One region of the Bradyrhizobium sp. USDA3516 genome, then DNA from elsewhere that is predicted to be linked to it. Evidence: predicted binding sites of a transcription regulator. Region 1 holds the regulator's gene; each other region holds the start of a gene.
The links. The regulator LexA, encoded in region 1, represses DNA repair genes until DNA is damaged. The targets are predictions, from matches to a motif close to TGTTCNNNNTGTGTTCNG.
Positions count from the first base shown of each region.

Region 2: AC24YW_RS12520 (DNA recombination protein RmuC) is a predicted target of LexA. The motif match lies at 2,179-2,196, and genes of this name have one in related genera.
Region 3: AC24YW_RS25885 (DUF3072 domain-containing protein) is a predicted target of LexA. The motif match lies at 2,188-2,205, and genes of this name have one in related genera.
Region 4: AC24YW_RS23040 (YifB family Mg chelatase-like AAA ATPase) is a predicted target of LexA. The motif match lies at 1,634-1,651, and genes of this name have one in related genera.

Region 1 is NZ_JBYGYN010000006.1:279,983-284,188, forward strand. It holds gene AC24YW_RS20745 (GAF domain-containing protein) at 1-820, opposite strand, end outside; gene AC24YW_RS20750 (hypothetical protein) at 1,025-1,459, opposite strand; gene lexA (transcriptional repressor LexA) at 1,858-2,559, opposite strand; gene AC24YW_RS20760 (molybdopterin molybdotransferase MoeA) at 2,735-3,943, opposite strand; gene AC24YW_RS20765 (hypothetical protein) at 4,163-4,206, opposite strand, start outside.
Region 2 is NZ_JBYGYN010000003.1:477,005-481,210, forward strand. It holds gene truA (tRNA pseudouridine(38-40) synthase TruA) at 1-356, opposite strand, end outside; gene fmt (methionyl-tRNA formyltransferase) at 468-1,391, opposite strand; gene def (peptide deformylase) at 1,530-2,057, opposite strand; gene AC24YW_RS12520 (DNA recombination protein RmuC) at 2,227-3,426, shown strand; gene AC24YW_RS12525 (GIY-YIG nuclease family protein) at 3,560-3,862, shown strand; gene AC24YW_RS12530 (AmpG family muropeptide MFS transporter) at 4,036-4,206, shown strand, end outside.
Region 3 is NZ_JBYGYN010000009.1:26,916-31,121, forward strand. It holds gene AC24YW_RS25870 (Do family serine endopeptidase) at 1-930, shown strand, start outside; gene AC24YW_RS25875 (hypothetical protein) at 1,198-1,560, shown strand; gene AC24YW_RS25880 (DUF6496 domain-containing protein) at 1,567-1,887, opposite strand; gene AC24YW_RS25885 (DUF3072 domain-containing protein) at 1,957-2,151, opposite strand; gene AC24YW_RS25890 (hypothetical protein) at 2,267-2,506, shown strand; gene AC24YW_RS25895 (hypothetical protein) at 2,714-2,971, opposite strand; gene AC24YW_RS25900 (hypothetical protein) at 3,125-3,346, shown strand; gene AC24YW_RS25905 (HWE histidine kinase domain-containing protein) at 3,343-4,206, opposite strand, start outside.
Region 4 is NZ_JBYGYN010000007.1:270,804-275,009, forward strand. It holds gene AC24YW_RS23025 (CpaE/TadZ family protein) at 1-338, shown strand, start outside; gene AC24YW_RS23030 (tetratricopeptide repeat protein) at 359-1,153, opposite strand; gene AC24YW_RS23035 (PilZ domain-containing protein) at 1,235-1,480, opposite strand; gene AC24YW_RS23040 (YifB family Mg chelatase-like AAA ATPase) at 1,709-3,247, shown strand; gene AC24YW_RS23045 (hypothetical protein) at 3,357-3,824, shown strand; gene AC24YW_RS23050 (PAS domain-containing hybrid sensor histidine kinase/response regulator) at 3,956-4,206, shown strand, end outside.

The DNA of each region.
Region 1 (4,206 bases):
CGTCGTTGAGCGCGGGCATGCCGACGGCCCAGGCGCCGCCGATGCTGCCTTCCCCCTTGGCGATGGACTGCGCCGCATAGCGTGCGGCGAGGTCGGTCTGCGCGCTGCAATCGCCGGCGCGAAAGACCAGCGCCGAACGGGCCTCGTTCGGGACCCAGATCTCGAAGCGTCGCGCAATCGGCGTTGCCTGCGCGGAGAGGAATGTCAGAACCCAGGTCTGGTCGGTGCCGGTTCGGTAGGGCACGCCGACGCCGAGATTGATCCCGACCTTGGCGGCGTCCTCCCAGCGCAGGAAGCTCTTGGCGTCGTGCAGGTCCTTGATGATCAGCGGCAGGCCCGCCTTCCAGGTGCGTCCGGGCAGGCCGAAGCCGCGCGGAAATCTGGTGTGGCGGGAGTTGAATTCGAACATGTCCGCCGTGCCGTAATAGCCATCGACGAGCCCCATCTCGTGCGAGAGATCAGGATCGTTGTGCCAGAGCTCGATCGCGCCGACATGCGCCTCGTCGTCGCCGCAGAACAGCACCAGCACGGCTTGCAGGAATTCGCCCGCGAACACCGGCACCGCCACGCCGCAGGTGAGGCCGGCCGCAGCGGCCTGATCGGTCCGCTTGAAATAGGAGTTGGCGAATTTCGTGAGGATGACGGGGTGACCACAGGCCCAGGCCTTGCCTGGAAGTCCCTCGTCGTATCCGAAGTGCAGCTCTTCGCTGACGGCCTTGAACGCGGACAGCCCTTCACCGTAGAGGCCGCCGCCGAATTCCAGCCGCATGCGCGTCCGGTCGGGTATCCAGAGTTCAACGACGCGAATAAAGGTCTTCATCGAGCGTGTCCGCCGCCTCGAACCACGACAGCATCGGTCATTTGGCTGCGGAGCGGACGTTCAAAATTCAGGCAGGACGGCCCAAACTTCGTGCGGCGACGGGCTTACCGATCGAATGTCCTGAAACACAAACCCACCGGGCTCGCCGGCCTCGGCCGGCGACGGCAATTTCAATCCCGGGCTCGGCCTTTCGGCCGATGGGCGTCAGCCGATCGGCAGGCGCGTGATCGTGGGCCGCGTGTCGGCGATGATCTGCGGCTTGTGCTCGCGCTCGGGGGCTGGCTGCGTCACCGGCAATTGCAGCACGGTCGCGCGCTGGCCTTCGACGAGCTGCGTCACCAGCACGTACTTGCCGTCGGGGAATTCGATCGCGTCATGATGGCGATCGGGAATGTGCGGGTCGATCTTGCCGAACTTGCCGACGCGGGAGTTCACGGTGCGCGTCCAGATCCAGCGGTTGTCGTAGCGGACGTTGTCGGCGAAAGCGAGCTCCGTCCCCGGCAGCAGACAGACCGCGACGGAGAGATCGGCTTCGGAAGCGAAACCGCGCGTCGAGGTGCCGCGGAAGGTTGTCGTGACGATCGTCTCGCCGACCTCGGCGGGGCGCGTCGCGACGGCATGCAGGCTGTAGTCACACATCGGGTGCTCCTCATGCTGGAATAGCGACCCGCGTCTCTTTCGAGGCGCAGGCCTCTATCAGAGTGGAAGCCTGCAACGCTCTGCTCGGTTATGGGCAAATCTGCGGCTCGCGTCCGCAGCGCGCGATCACATTATCTTTCCCGGATTCAATAGGAACAAACCTCGCGTCCTTGCATTCGGCCGGAGCTATCGGCACGGCCGGCACGACTCTGCCGGCGAAGCAGAAATGGCTGCGGGCCTGCATGGGCGGATGTCGCGCGGCGGATGTCGCGCGGGAAGAGGGCCGGACAGTCGGCGCAGAACCAGAGAAACCGTCCGGCCGGAGCGAACAAGCATCCGCTCCGATGCTGGATCGACGATGCCGATCGAAGCGCGCGAGGCGCTTGAGACTTCCCGTATCAGTACTTCCGGTAAAGCCCGATCAGCTTGCCCTGTATCTTCACGCGGTTCGGCGGAAGAATGCGGACCTCGTAGGCGGCATTGGCGGGCTCGAGCGCGATCGAGGCGCCGCGGCGGCGGAAGCGCTTGAGCGTGGCCTCCTCGTCGTCGATCAATGCCACCACGATGTCGCCGGTATTGGCAGTCTCGTTGCGCTGGATCAGCGCCATGTCGCCGTCGAGGATGCCGGCCTCGACCATCGAATCGCCGCGCACTTCGAGCGCGTAGTGCTCGCCCGAGCCGAGCATGTCCGGCGGTACGCTGATGGTGTGGCTGCGGGTCTGCAGCGCCTCGATCGGCGTGCCGGCGGCGATGCGGCCCATCACGGGCACCGCGACCGGACGCTCGCCCTCGTCCGCGGGCGGGCTGGAGCTCGCGCGCACCTTGCCGAGATTGCCCTCGATGACGCTCGGGGTGAAGCCGCGGCGATTGCCGGCGGCGGCCTGGAGCTCGGGCAGCTTGATCACCTCGATGGCACGGGCACGGTTGGGCAGGCGGCGAATGAAGCCGCGCTCCTCGAGCGCAGTGATCAGGCGATGGATGCCTGATTTCGAGCGCAGGTCGAGCGCATCCTTCATCTCGTCGAAGGACGGCGGCACGCCGCTTTCCTTCAGACGCTCGCTGATGAACCGCAGAAGCTCGTATTGTTTGCGCGTCAACATCTCGACCAAAGTCCCCCGGTTGATGTCGTTCGATTCCGACACGATGAAGTCGGCACTAGGCCGCTACATCCTCGAAACAAATCATGAACGGACACTATATGTTCGATATGTGTTCCGCAACTGCTTAATTTACGGTGAACGCGGCCAAGCTCGCGGAATGCGTGTGGCTCGCAGCTCAGGCCGGGAGCCGCAGCACCTCGCAAGGCGTGCCGGCCTCGGCCTTGGGGGCGAACGGAGCCCGCACGAGAAGTACCTGTGCCGCAGCGAGATTCGCAAGCAGGGAGGAGTCCTGATGGCTGACGGGAAGGGCGACGCGCGTGCCGTCGTCGCGCACCTCCAGCCGCGCACGCAGATAGTCCTCGCGCTGGTCGTTGGCGGCGACATCGCGGCCCAGCACGGCGCGCTCGCGCTGATGATGAATCGCTGAACGGCCCGCGAGAGCGCGAATCAAGGGCACCATGAACAGGAAGGCGCAGACATATGACGACACGGGATTGCCGGGCAGGCCGATCACGCGCATCGGGCCGAGCCTCCCGTGCATCATCGGCTTGCCGGGCCGGATCGCGATCTTCCAGAACGCCATCGCGATGCCTTCGCCCTTGAGCGCCTGCTGGACCAGATCGTGGTCACCGACCGAGGCGCCGCCGGTCGTGATCAGGATGTCGGCGCCGCCCTCGCGCGCGCGGCGGATGCCGGCGGAGGTCGCCTCCAGCGTATCGGCGGCAATTCCGAGGTCGATGGTCTCGGCGCCCTCGCTGCGGGCGAGCGCGTGCAGGGCATAGCCGTTGGAATAGACGATCTGGCCGGGACCAGGCGCGGTGCCCGGCATCACGAGCTCGTCGCCGGTGGCGAGGATCGCGACCCTCGGGCGGCGGACGACGGCGAGATGTGGATGGTTCATTCCGGCGGCGAGGGCGAGATCGCGCTCGGTGAGACGGATTCCCTTGCGCAGCAGCACGTCGCCTTCACGGAAGTCGATGCCTGCAGCGCGGATGTGCCGGCCGAAAATGGCGGCTTCCTTGATCGTGACATGCTTGCCGTCGGCAGCCGTGTCCTCCTGGATCACGACGGCATCGGCGCCGTCGGGAACGACGCCGCCGGTGAAGATCCGCACGGCTTCGCCGGGGCCGACGCGTCCCGCGAACGGCCGACCCGCCGCCACCTCGCCGACGACGGTCAGCCTGGAATCGATCGTCGCGTCGGCCGCGCGCACGGCATAGCCGTCCATCGCCGACATCGCCTCCGGTGGCTGCGTCCGCCGCGCCGCGATGTCGCCGGCGAGCACACGATGATAGGCCTCGTCGAGCGAAACCTTCTCTTCAGCCAGCGGCTCTGCGCCGGCCAGCACCGCGGCGAGCGCGTCAGAAACCGGCATCAGGGCCACGGGCGAACTCCTGCTGAGCACATCAGTCAATGGGCGGCGAGAGTTCTAGCCGAGTGCAGCCGTGAGGCAAAGCAGCACGGGGGATGATCTATCCTGCGTGATCGCGGGGTGGAGGAGGTCAGCTCAACTCCGCCGCGGCATGATGAGAAAGGCGAGATAGACCGGAACTAGGATCGCCATGGCCAGGACGACAATGACGAGCGCCACGGCCAGCATCGGTCAACGCTCCGTCGGATCGCCGGGACTGAAATCCGCGACGTCGG
Region 2 (4,206 bases), on a different contig from region 1:
CGGGTGTTGACGATGCGATAGCGGTAGTGGCGCTTGACCGCCGAGAAGCGCGCTTCGAAATCGTCTGGCACGATCTCCGCCTCGAGCACCGCGATCGGGTGCGGGCGCAGATGCGCGTTGAGCCCGTCGCGAAACCGCCCCGGCGGAAATTGCTTGTCGACGTCGACATGGGCGACCTGGCCGCGCGCATGCACGCCGGCATCGGTGCGGCCGGCACCGTGCACGCGCAGATCCGCCCCGGTCATCGCCTTCACGGCCGCCTCGAGCGCGCCCTGCACCGACGGCAGCGTGTCCTGCACCTGCCAGCCGAAGAACGGCGCGCCGTCATATTCGATGGTGAGCTTGTAGCGGGGCATCGATCCGATTTGATCCAGTGTCATTGCCGGGCCTGCCCCGGCAATCCATCGCCTGGAAAGAGTCTTGGTGGAAGATGGATACGCGGGTCAAGCCCGCGTATGACGGGTGGGCTAGCTGAACCTCGATCCCGACTTCACCGGCACGCCGCGCAGGAAGTCCGTGGCCTGCATGCGCGCCTTGCCTTCGCGCTGAAGCTCGATGATGCGGATGGCGCCGTCGCCGCAGGCGACGGTGAGGAGATCGTCGAGCACCTCGCCAGGGGCGCCGGAGCCCTTGGCCAATTCGCAGCGCAGGATCTTGACGCGTGCATTGTCGAGCTCGGCCCAGGCGCCGGGGAACGGCGACAGGCCATGGATGTGACGCAGCACCGCGCGCGCCGGCTTTGTCCAGTCGATCCGCGCCTCGGCCTTCTCGATCTTGGCGGCATAGGTGACGCCGTCCTCGCTCTGTACCTTGAGCTGGAGCCCGCCGCGTTCGAGCGCGGCCATCGCGCGCACCATCAGGTCCGCCCCCAGCCGGGACAGGCGATCGTGCAGGTCGAGCGCGGTCATGTCGTCCGTGATCGCGATGCGCTCGGCCATGGCGACGTCGCCGGTGTCTAAGCCGACATCCATCTTCATCACCATCACGCCGCTCTCGGCGTCGCCTGCCATGACGGCACGGTTGATCGGCGCAGCGCCGCGCCAGCGCGGCAACAGCGAGGCATGCAGATTGTAGCAGCCGAGTTTCGGCGCATCGAGGATCGCCTGCGGCAGGATCATGCCGTAGGCGACGACGACGGCCGCATCAGCCTCAAAGGCGCGAAATTCTTCGAGCGCCTCCTGCGTCTTCAGCGTCTTCGGCGTCAGCACGGGAATGCCGAGCTTTCGCGCGGCTTCCTCGACCGGGGTCGGCTGCAATTGCAGGCCGCGCCGGCCGCCCGGCTTGGGCGCGCGGGTGTAGACGGCCGCGATCTCGTGGCCATGCGCGACCAGCTCGAGCAGCGTCGGCACGGAGAAATCGGGCGTGCCCATGAAGATGAGGCGAAGGGGCATCGGACGAAGGAATCCTTGAAAACGAGCAAGGTACTCGTCATGGCCGGGCTTGTCCCGGCCATCCACGTTCTTCCTGCTCGGGCGGCCAACAACGTGGATGCCCGGCACAAGGCCGGGCATGACGGCGGAGGATGTGGCCTACTCCGCCGCGCGCTTGGCGGCTTTCTCGAACTTCTTCATGACCCGGTCGCGCTTGAGCTTGGACAGATAGTCGACGAACAAGACGCCGTTGAGATGGTCGATCTCGTGCTGGATGCAGGTGGCGTAGAGGCCTTCTGCATCCTCCTCGTGCACCTTGCCGTCGAGATCAGTGAAGCGCACGCGCACCTTCGCGGGACGCTCGACCTCCTCGTAATATTCGGGGATCGAGAGGCAGCCTTCCTCGTAGACCGACAGTTCCTCGGACGAGGCGATGATCTCAGGGTTGATGAAGACGCGCGGGGCGTGCTTGGTCTCGCCGCTCTCGTCGCGCTTGGCCAGATCCATGGTGATCAGACGCAAGGGTTGCGCGACCTGGATCGCCGCCAGCCCAATGCCGGGCGCGTCGTACATGGTCTCGAACATGTCGTCGGCAAGCTTGCGGATCTCCGAAGTGACCTTCTCGATCGGCTTGGAGACCAGACGCAGCTGCTTGTCGGGCAGGATGATGATTTCTCTGAGGGCCATGGCCGCGATTTAAGCCGCGCGCCGGATACGGTCAATGCGGCCCGGAACCCGTTAACCGCTCGCTAACCATAAAACTTCGCCTTTCGTTAACCATGAATATTAGGGGGCGGTTAACCCAGGACGTTCTCTCTTCGTTCGCGAGAGCCCAACGAATCGGCTACAAGGCGGCATGAACGAGATCATTGTCATGCTGGGCGACTGGCCGGTGCGCATCGTCGATGCGCTGATCGGCTTCGGTGCGCTCGTCCTCATCCTGCTGGTTGTGATTGCGGTCGTGATCGCGCGCTCGGGTCGGCGTGGCGCGGAACTCGCCATGGCGAACGCGATCCGGGCCGACGAGCTCGAGGAACGGCTGAGCGAGGTGCTGCGGGCGCAGAGCGAGTCGTCGGGCCGGGTCGACGCCATGACCCAGGCGCTGGCCGGCCGCCAGGCCGAGATGGCGCGGGCGGTCAACGAGCGGCTGGATTCGGTGACGCATCGGGTCGGCCAGTCCATGGAACATTCGACCCGCAACACCATGGAGAGCCTGCGCGCGCTGCATGAACGGCTCGGCATCATCGACAACGCGCACAAGAACCTCACCGACCTCACGACGCAGGTGACGACCCTGCGCGACGTGCTCGCCAACAAGCAGTCGCGCGGCGCCTTCGGCCAGGCGCGGATGGAGGCGATCGTCCAGGACGGACTGCCGAAGGGGTCCTACGAGTTCCAATTCACGCTCTCGACAGGCAAGCGCCCGGATTGCGTCGTGTTCCTGCCCGACCAGCGCCCGCTCTGCATCGACGCAAAATTTCCGCTGGAGGCGATGACGGCGCTGCACGACGCCCGCACCGACGAGGAGCGGCGCGTTGCCACGCAGCGCCTACGCAGCGACGTGATGAAGCATGTCAGCGACATCGCCGAAAAATATCTCGTCACCGGCGAGACGCAGGAGATGGCGCTGATGTTCGTGCCGTCGGAATCGGTCTATGCCGAGATCCATGACGGCTTCGATGACGTGATCCAGAAGGCCTATCGCGCCCGCGTCGTGCTGGTGTCGCCGTCGCTGCTGATGCTGGCGATCCAGGTGATGCAACAGATCATGAAGGACGCGCGCATGCGCGATGCCGCCGACCAGATCCGTACCGAGGTGATCAAGCTCGGCGACGATTTGGGGCGCCTGCGCGACCGCGTGCTCAAGCTACAAAAGCATTTTGCCGACGTGAACGAGGATGTCCGCCAGGTGCTGATCTCCGCCGACAAGATCGAGAAGCGCGCAGGGCGCATCGAGGAGCTCGATTTCAGCAAGAGCGATGCGCCGGAGGCGCCGCGGCTGGTGGCGACGGGGGCGGCCGAGCTGTTTCCGCGGAAGCTCCAGGCGGGGGAGTGACTCGAGGCACGCCGTCATGCCCCGCGCAGGCGGGGCATCCGGTACCCCGTGACAGTCGTTGTTGAGCTGAGGTGCTGGTGATTACTGGATCGTCCGCCTTCGCGGACGATGACAGCAGAATGGGAGGCGACAGATGGGCACACGCCACTATTATGTGTACATTCTCGCCAGCAAAATCGGCGGCACTCTGTACATTGGCGTGACGAACGACCTCATTCGCCGGGTGGCAGAGCACAAGTCAAAGGTGATCGAGAGCTTTACAGAGAAGTATGACGTTGCAAGGCTGGTTTATTTCGAGCAATTCGATGACCCCGAGAATGCGATCAAGCGCGAAAAGCGGTTGAAGAAGTGGAACAGGGCATGGAAGGTTCGACTGATCGAGCAGCATAACCCGACCTGGGATGATCTGTATCCCGGGATAGCCGGGCCACCATGATGCTGTCATGCCCCGCGCAGGCGGGGCATCCAGTACCCCGTGACAGTCGTTGTTGAGCTGAGGTGCTGGTGATTACTGGATCGTCCGCCTTCGCGGACGATGACGGTGAGGGTATTGAGGCTTCTCGCACCTCACCGCGAGTCTTTCCCCCCAGAATCTGCTAACACCCCGCCATGACCGCACCCGACGCGACCTCCTCCGCCGCGACTTCTGCCGCCTCGACCTCCTGGCGCGACAGCCTTGCCGTTTATCTGCAGCCGCGGGTGCTGATCGTGCTGTTTCTCGGCTTCTCCTCGGGGCTGCCGCTGGCACTGTCGGGATCGACGCTGCTGGTGTGGATGGCC
Region 3 (4,206 bases), on a different contig from region 1:
GGCGACTGGGTGGTCGCGGTCGGCAATCCCTTCGGTCTAGGCGGCACCGTAACCGCCGGCATCGTCTCGGCCAGCGGCCGCGACATCGGCAACGGTCCCTATGACGACTTCATCCAGATCGACGCGCCGATCAACAAGGGTAATTCCGGCGGCCCGGCCTTCGACATGAACGGCAACGTGATCGGCGTGAACACTGCGATCTTCTCGCCCTCGGGCGGCTCGGTCGGCATCGGCTTCGATATCCCGGCTTCGACCGCCAAGCTCGTCGTCGCGCAATTGAAGGACAAGGGCGCGGTCACCCGGGGCTGGCTCGGCGTGCAGGTGCAGCCGGTGACGTCGGATATTGCCGACAGCCTCGGGCTCAAGGAGGCGCGCGGCGCGATCGTCGACCATTCGCAGGATGGCAGCCCGGCGGCGAAGGCCGGCATCCAGGCGGGCGATGTCATCACCGCCGTCAACGGCACCACGATCCAGGACTCCCGCGACCTCGCCCGCACCATCGCCGGCTTGGCGCCGGGCACGTCCGTGAAGCTCGATGTGTTCCACAAGGGCGACAGCAAGACGGTGACCCTGGCGCTCGGCGAACTGCCGAACGAGCGGCAGGCCAAGGTCAATGGCAATGCCGATGAGGGCAGGGGGCAGCCGGGTGCTGGCACGCCGCGTCTCGGCCTCAGCCTGGCGCCCGCCGGTGACGTCCAGGGCGCAGGCCAGAACGGGGTTGTCGTCACCGAGGTTGATCCGCAAGGTCCGGCCGCGCAACGCGGCATCCAGACCGGCGACGTCATCCTCAATGTCGGCGGCAAGGCGGTCAGCAATGTCGGCGAGGTGCGCTCCGAGCTTGCGCAGGCCAAATCGTCCGGCAAGCGCAGCGTGCTGCTCCAGGTCAGAAGCGCGGAGGCCACCCGCTTCGTCGCGGTGCCACTCGCGTAACGCGAACTCGATCGTCAGAAATCCAGAAAGGCGGCCCTCGGGCCGCCTTTCGCGCGCCCAGGCAGCTCGCACCAGGCCCGATAACATTCTCGTTAACGGCAGGGATGATGACCGGTGCGTCCGAAAAAGCCGTGTTCGCTGATCACACTCGCTGGAGCATCCCGGTGCTGCGGCAACGTCGCCGCCGAAACGGGTTGCAAGCGTGGAACTTCGAACCTCCCGGTGCTTTGTGGAACTTGCCGGTGGTTCACAAGGATCGGTGCCGACATGGATCGATTGAAGCTCTCGCTCAGGAGTGCGCTGCTGGTGGTGCCATTGGTGCTCTCAGGCGAAAACGCGCTCGGACGCGACGACGGCCGCTACGCGAATTCCCCTCTAAAGCCATGGTTCGACGGTTTGCGCAGCCATCTCGGTCCGTGCTGCTCGGACGCGGACGGTTTCGCCGTTGCCGATCCCGATTGGGAGTCGCACAACGGGCGTTACCGTGTGCGCCTGGACGGGCAGTGGATCGATGTGCCGGATGAGGCCGTCATCACCGAGCCGAACCGGGCCGGTCGTACCATGGTGTGGCCGGTCAAGACTGCGTTCGGGATCTCGATCCGCTGCTTCATGCCGGGGAGCATGATCTGAGACCGGTCAGCGCGACCGCTTGGATGATTTGCGCTTCGATGATTTCTTGCTGGATGATTTCTTGGACGACGTCCTCGACGATTTCTTGGACGTCTTCTTGGACGTCTTCTTGGCGCTTTTGCGCTTCGAAGCCTTCTTCGGGACCTTCTTGCCCTTCTTGCGCGCCTTCGACAGTCCGATCGCGACCGCCTGCTTGCGGCTCTTGACGCGGCCCCCGCGCCCGCCACGGCCGCTTTTCGCTGTGCCCTTCTTATAGCGCCGCATCTCGCTGGCGACATCGCTGCCCGAGCTGCGTGAGTAGCGGCGCTTCTTTGCCTTGCGTGCCATGCATGTTCTCCCTCGGTGGGAAGAACCATTCGGCACCGCCATGGTTCCGGCAGCGCGGGCGACGCGGGCCTAGAAGGAATTTGCCAGCTCGATCTCCGCTTCCAGCGCCTGGATGCGCCTTGCGGCCTCACTGAAGGATAGACCCCGCACATATTGGCCGGGCTGATAGGCCTCCTCGCTGAGCCGCTTCAGCTTAAGTCCCTGCGCCCGCGTCATTTGCTCGCCGAGAAAAAACCTGGCGTCGTATTTACCTTGAATCTGCATCTGGCTTCTCCGTCCTGAAATCGTGACTTGACTATATGTTCTTATTTTGTTCTAACAAGCCATGGACAACAGAATTAATGAAATTCGACGTAAAATCAGAGCGTTGAGGCTCGAAATGGCCGACGTCGAGGCGTCGGTGCGCGACCTCGTCGAGCGCGATCGCGACTGCACGGAAAGGGCCCTGGCGCAGATGGACCTGCGCCGGAAAATCAACTTCTTGATTGCCGAATGGAAGTCGGCTGGCGGCAGCGATGTTCTGCCCGACGTCCGCAATCGGGTGCGCCTTCGTGCCGCGAAGACCGGCGGCAATCCTGTGCGCCCAGCCGAGCGCCGCGGAGATCGTTGGCGCCGCTGAGAAGGCCAAGTGCCGACCCCAAAGATGGAAGATGAAGGGCTCCGCAATGCGGAGCCCTTCACGATTCCAGGGAGCGCCTATGTGGTGGTGGTCATCTTCCCAGGGCTCTCGCGGCGGGAAAACACCCCGGTTGATTTGAAGCAGGCCGCAAACCATCCGTCGCAGCAAGGGTTCCCAGCGCGGCGTCTTCCGTGCGTCACCCACGCTTCAAGTTTGCTTGTCCTCGGCCAGGATGAACACGGCGCCGGTGAGCGTCGCGCCGATCGCAAAGGTCGTCACCAAGGTGAGGGCGAAGACCATCGTGGCCTGGCTTCCGCCATTGCTCAGCAGGTTGGCGACGGCTGGATTCGACAGGACGAGGGCGAGACTGAAGGTGAGGCCGAGCGCTGCGCCCATCATTGCATGCGTCATCAGCTTGATAAGGCCGCTGGCAGAGACAAGCTCAGACGACTTTCTGGCGCGCATGGACGGCATCCCGAACTGCCACGCCAACGCGCACGTGATCCCCTGGTTCCGTTCCGCTGAGGGAATTGTTATCGCCCGTTTCATCGGGCGTTCATGCCGGGCTTGCCAAGATGGGCGCCAGCAAGATGGGAACACCGAAACGGGAACTTCGATATGGGTAAGGTCGTCTTTCTTTACCGCTCGCTGGCCTATCGCAACGCGGCCGCGGACATCCTGCGCAAGGCGCGCGAGCTCCCGCTTGGCGCGGAGCGGAGCGCAGCCCGCCGCTACGCGAGGGCGCTGCGCGATCTCGCCCGAACGGAAGCCTGGCTCGAAGGGCGCGTCGCGCGCGGACCACGCACGGCGCAGCGCATGAGCAGCGCAGCGTCAGGTTAACCGGATGCGCGTTGCAGTTCGGCAGACCCGGCGGTGTCGAACTTGCTTGGTGCAGCCGCCGCGGTCTTGCGAGTCAACGGCACCTCCAGACGGCACAGCAGGCCCTCGGCGCGCCAATCGAACTGCGCCTGTCCGCCAAGCTGGGACTCGATGCTCGCAAGCAGGCTTCGCGTGCCGAAGCCGCGCGATTTCGGGGTCTTGACCAGGGGACCGCCGGATTCCTCCCAGCTCAGCGTGAGCAGCTCCTCGTCGACCTGCCAATCGATCGCGAGCCGCCCCGCTCGCGTGGATAGCGCGCCGTACTTTGCCGAGTTGGTGAAGAGCTCGTGCAGCGCGAGCGCCAGCGTCTGGGCCGTCGCCGGCAGCAACTGAACTTCGGGCCCTGCCAATTTGATCTGGTCGCCGAGCGAATAGGGCGCAAGCTCCTCGTCGATCAGCCTGGAGAGCTCGGCGCCCTGCCAGCTCGACAGCGACAGGATGGTGTGCACACGCGCCAGCGCATTGATACGCCCCTCGACGGCGTTGACATAGGCCTTGACCTCGTCGGCCCGGGTGAGGCGCACGATCGATTGCGCCAGCGCCAGCGCGTTCTTCGCGCGATGATCGACCTCCCGCGCCAGCAGGTTCTGCCGCTCCTCGGCGCGCTTGCGCTCGGTGATGTCTACGGTCACGCCGCTGACGCGCACCACGCGCCCGCTCTCGTCCGTGGTTGCGGCCGCCGTGCCGACGCACCAGCGTACCTCGCCGTCGGGCCGGAGGATGCGGAACTCCGTCTCATAGGCGCGCGTGCCCTTGTTGAATTCGGCGATCGCCTTGCGCAACTGGTCGACGTCGTCGGGGTGCAGCAGGGCCTGAACGTT
Region 4 (4,206 bases), on a different contig from region 1:
GCCCGAACGACCGGCCGCCGCTGTACTGCATCAACCAGGTCGGCATGCCCAAGCGCGCGGAGATCGAGGTCAAGGCGTTCGCCAAGACCATGGAGAGCCAGCCGATCGCGGTGATCCCGTTCGATTCGAAACTGTTCTCGACCGCGGCCAACAACGGCCAGATGATCGCGGAGGTCTCCAGGACCCACCGCACCACCGTTCTGTTCCAGAATATGGCGAACCGCCTCGCCGGCCGCGGCGAGGTGAAGAAGCCGAGGCGCTCGCTGCTCGAGCCGCTCTTGAAGAAGCTGAAGGGCAGGTCGGGACGCAGCTCGGCCCCGCATCGCAAGGCGTCGTAAGCCTCCACCGGAAGGGTGAGCTACCTGTCCGCCCGCTGCTGCTTCTTCGCCAGCAGCTGCTTCAGCGCCGCGACCTTGGCCGCGGCCTGGTCCGGCGGCAGATCTGCCTTGACGAGGATTTCGGCCTCGGCCTCGCGACCCTGCAATCCCAGCACGAGCGCCAGATTGGCGCGGACCCGCGCATCGTTCTGATTGCGCTGATAGGCGCGGCCGAGCACCTGTTCGGCCTTCGACAGATTGTTTTGCAGCATGTAGGACAGGCCGAGATTGGACAGCACGGTCGGCTCGTTCGGCACGATCTTCAACGCCGCGGCGTAATATTGCTGCGCTTCCTCGTTGCGGCCGAGCTGATCGAGCGCCGCGCCCTGCGCCGACAGGATGCGCCAATCGGGATCCTCAGGGCTGTGTGCGCGGCCGAGCACGTCGAAGGCCTGCTGGAAATTGCCGTTGTCGGCTAGCGCGCGGCCATAGCCGGCAAGCAGCGCCTTGTTGCCGGGACGGGCGAGAACGGCCTGCTCCAGCACCGCGACCGCCTGCGCGCGCTGGCCGCTGCCGCGCAGCGCCTTGCCGTATTCGAGAGCGATTGTCGGATCGCCAGGCTTGGCGCGGTAGCGCTCGCGCAGTGCGTCCATCTCCGGCGTGGCGTCGCCCTTGCTGTCTGACTTCGTGTCTGCCTTGGCGGAGAACTGCTTGCCGCCGAGCGCCCCGGTGACGTCCTCGATGCCGGCGGTTTGACAGCCCCCGAGGGCGAGGATCAGGACGGCGGAGCACAGATATCCCGCCGGGGCAAAGGCGAGGAACGAACGCTTGGACATACTCTGATCACTCGGCAACTGATCAGAGATGCTGACCGATTAACGCTAAAGTCCCGTTAAGGAGGGCGCGCGTATTGAGGTTCAGTCGACGAACTCGGCGCCGAATTCGCAGCCGATGCGCCAGCGCAGGCGGCATTGGCGGGAATAATCGGGCGCGAAGATGATGGTGAATTGCGGCGGCACTTCCAGGAATTCCGCCACCACTTTCACGCCGCCATCCGAAATGTCCGTGATCGTGCAATCCCGCGGCAGCGAGCCCGCGCCAAAATGGATCTTGGCGAGGCGGCTGCACACCCGACGTTCGCTTCTCCGGCGATTTGCAAGCATTTGAACTGTTCACCCGTTAGACCACGGCCCATCCCGCAGCCCTAGGAGTAGCGGACATTCGTTGGAATGTGCTGAGGAGAGAAGGTGGCATTCGAAGCGTAGTGTCGGGGCCGCGTTTACGTCCGGTTAGGATTCGGACCGGCGCCCGGGGATTGTTCCCGTATTGTTCTTGCGAAGCCGGCCGCGCTCTGCTACCCCTAATTGCAGCAATAGGCAGGCTGGTTCGGCATGGTTCAGCGGGTTTCTACCGTCGCCTTTGAGGGAATCGAGGCCCGCGCGGTCGACGTGCAGGTGCAGGTCGCGCCCGGCCTGCCGGCCTTTGCCATCGTCGGCCTGCCGGACAAGGCGGTGTCGGAGGCGCGCGAGCGGGTGCGCTCGGCGCTGATCGCCTCGGGGCTGGCGCTGCCGGCACGGCGGATCATCGTCAATCTGGCCCCGGCCGACCTCCCGAAGGAGGGCAGCCATTACGATCTGCCGATCGCGCTCGGGCTGATGGCGGCGATCGGTGCGATCCCGCCGGATGCGCTGACCGGCTTCACGGTGCTCGGCGAGCTCGGCCTCGACGGCTCGATCGCGCCCGTGGCCGGCGTCCTTCCCGCCGCGATCGGCGCCAATATGCGCGAGGAAGGGCTGATCTGCCCGGCGTCCTGCGGATCCGAGGCGGCGTGGGCGAGCCCGGACATCCAGATCATTGCCGCACACTCGCTGATCCAGATCGCCAACCACTTCAAGGGCACGCAGGTGCTGTCGCGGCCGACGCCAAAGGTGCACGAGGCCGCCGCCTCGACGCTCGACCTGCGCGACATCAAGGGCCAGGAAAGCGCCAAGCGCGCGCTGGAGATCGCGGCCGCCGGCGGGCATCATTTGCTGATGATCGGCGCGCCGGGCGCGGGCAAATCGATGCTGGCCGCGCGCCTGCCCTCGATCCTGCCGCCGCTGTCGCCGAGCGAGCTGCTTGAGGTCTCGATGATCGCCTCCGTCGCCGGCGAGATCGAAGGCGGCGCGCTGACGGCGCGGCGCCCGTTCCGCTCGCCACATCATTCCGCCAGCATGGCCGCGCTCACCGGCGGCGGCGCGCGCGCCAAGCCCGGCGAGATCTCGCTGGCTCATCAGGGCGTGCTGTTCCTCGACGAATTGCCGGAGTTCGATCCGCGCGTACTGGATTCGCTGCGCCAGCCGCTGGAGAACGGCGAGGTCGCGGTGTCGCGCGCCAATCATCGCGTCACCTACCCTGCCCGCTTCATGCTGGTCGCGGCGATGAATCCCTGCCGTTGCGGCAATGCGTTCGAGCCCGGCTATGCCTGCAAGCGCGGCCGCATCGACCGCTGCACCGGCGATTATCAGGCGCGCATCTCTGGTCCTCTGATGGACCGCATCGATCTGCGCATCGAGGTGCCGGCGGTGACCGCCGCCGACCTGATCCTGCCGCCGCCGTCGGAAGGATCGGCCGAGGTCGCCGCCCGCGTCGCGGCGGCGCGCGACATCCAGCTGGCGCGCTATGCGGATGCAGGCCTGCCCCATGTCCGCACCAATGCCGAAGCGCCCGCCTCCGTGCTGGAGGAGATCGCAAAGCCGGATGCGCAGGGTCAGAAGCTCCTGCGCGACGCCGCCGAGACCATGCGCCTGTCGGCGCGCGGCTATCACCGCGTGCTGCGGGTGGCGCGCACGCTGGCCGACCTCGACCATGCCGACAAGATCGGCCGGCTGCACCTCGCCGAAGCCCTGTCTTACCGCGCACTCGCGGAGGATGTGCGCCAATTGGCGTAAGCGCCTCGCGCATCAACCCGGCGGTAACGACTTTCCTTTACGCTCTGCAAACCATAAGGCCCGACGCGTTTCGGTTGTGAGTTCCCCGGGGCCTAGCGAGTCAAGCGTCATGTTGCGTTTCAAGGTCCTGGCCTCAGCTGTTCCCCTGCTCGCGGCTGCAGTGTTCGCCCGCGCCGAGATCGGTTCGGTGTCGCATCCCTGCATCGCGCTGGGCGACACATCGGTCGAGCTCACCTCGCTGTTCTGGACCGCCGGCGTGCATGCCGCCTTCACCGACGATCCCGCGCGGGCGACGGTGCGGGTCCAGATCACCGAGGATGCCGACACTGCGGATTTCGCTGTGGTCGACGACGGCCTCGGCTCCGAGCCTGATACCTGCCAGGCGAGCCCCTCGACGCGTCTCGTCTCGATCGCCGCGCAGCCGGTCGACGGCGGCCAGGTGATCTATCTCTCCAGCGACGGACCGGCGGATTACCGCATCTATGTGCGCTCGAAGACGTTCTCGCCGCGCGAGGCGGCGGCGCTGATCGTTGGCGCCCGCGGCGGCCATGGCCGCTTCCAGGCGGCCTCGCTCTGACCCGTTAACATCTCGTCAACCCTGTTCGGAGGCGGCGCTACCGCTGCAAGCTGTTCGCAAGGTCGGCGGGCCATCGTCGCACGCGGCGGCGGGGGTTACAGGCAAGGGCCGGTTGCCAAGGGTCGGTTGCGATGGGTGGGACGTTCCGGATCAAGGTGCGCATGCGCCGCTTCAGGCGGCGGCATCCGAGGCTCGCCTTCGCGATCCGCTCCTTCATGATCTTCTCGGCGACGTTCGGCGGCGCCTATGGCTTTGTCTCCGGCAGCCGTTCCGACAATTCCGGCTACGATCCCCACGCCTTTGCGATCGGCGCCAGCTTCCTGTTCGCGCTCGCCTGCCTCGGACTTGCGACGCTGAGCATGCGCCTGCGCTTCGTCAACAA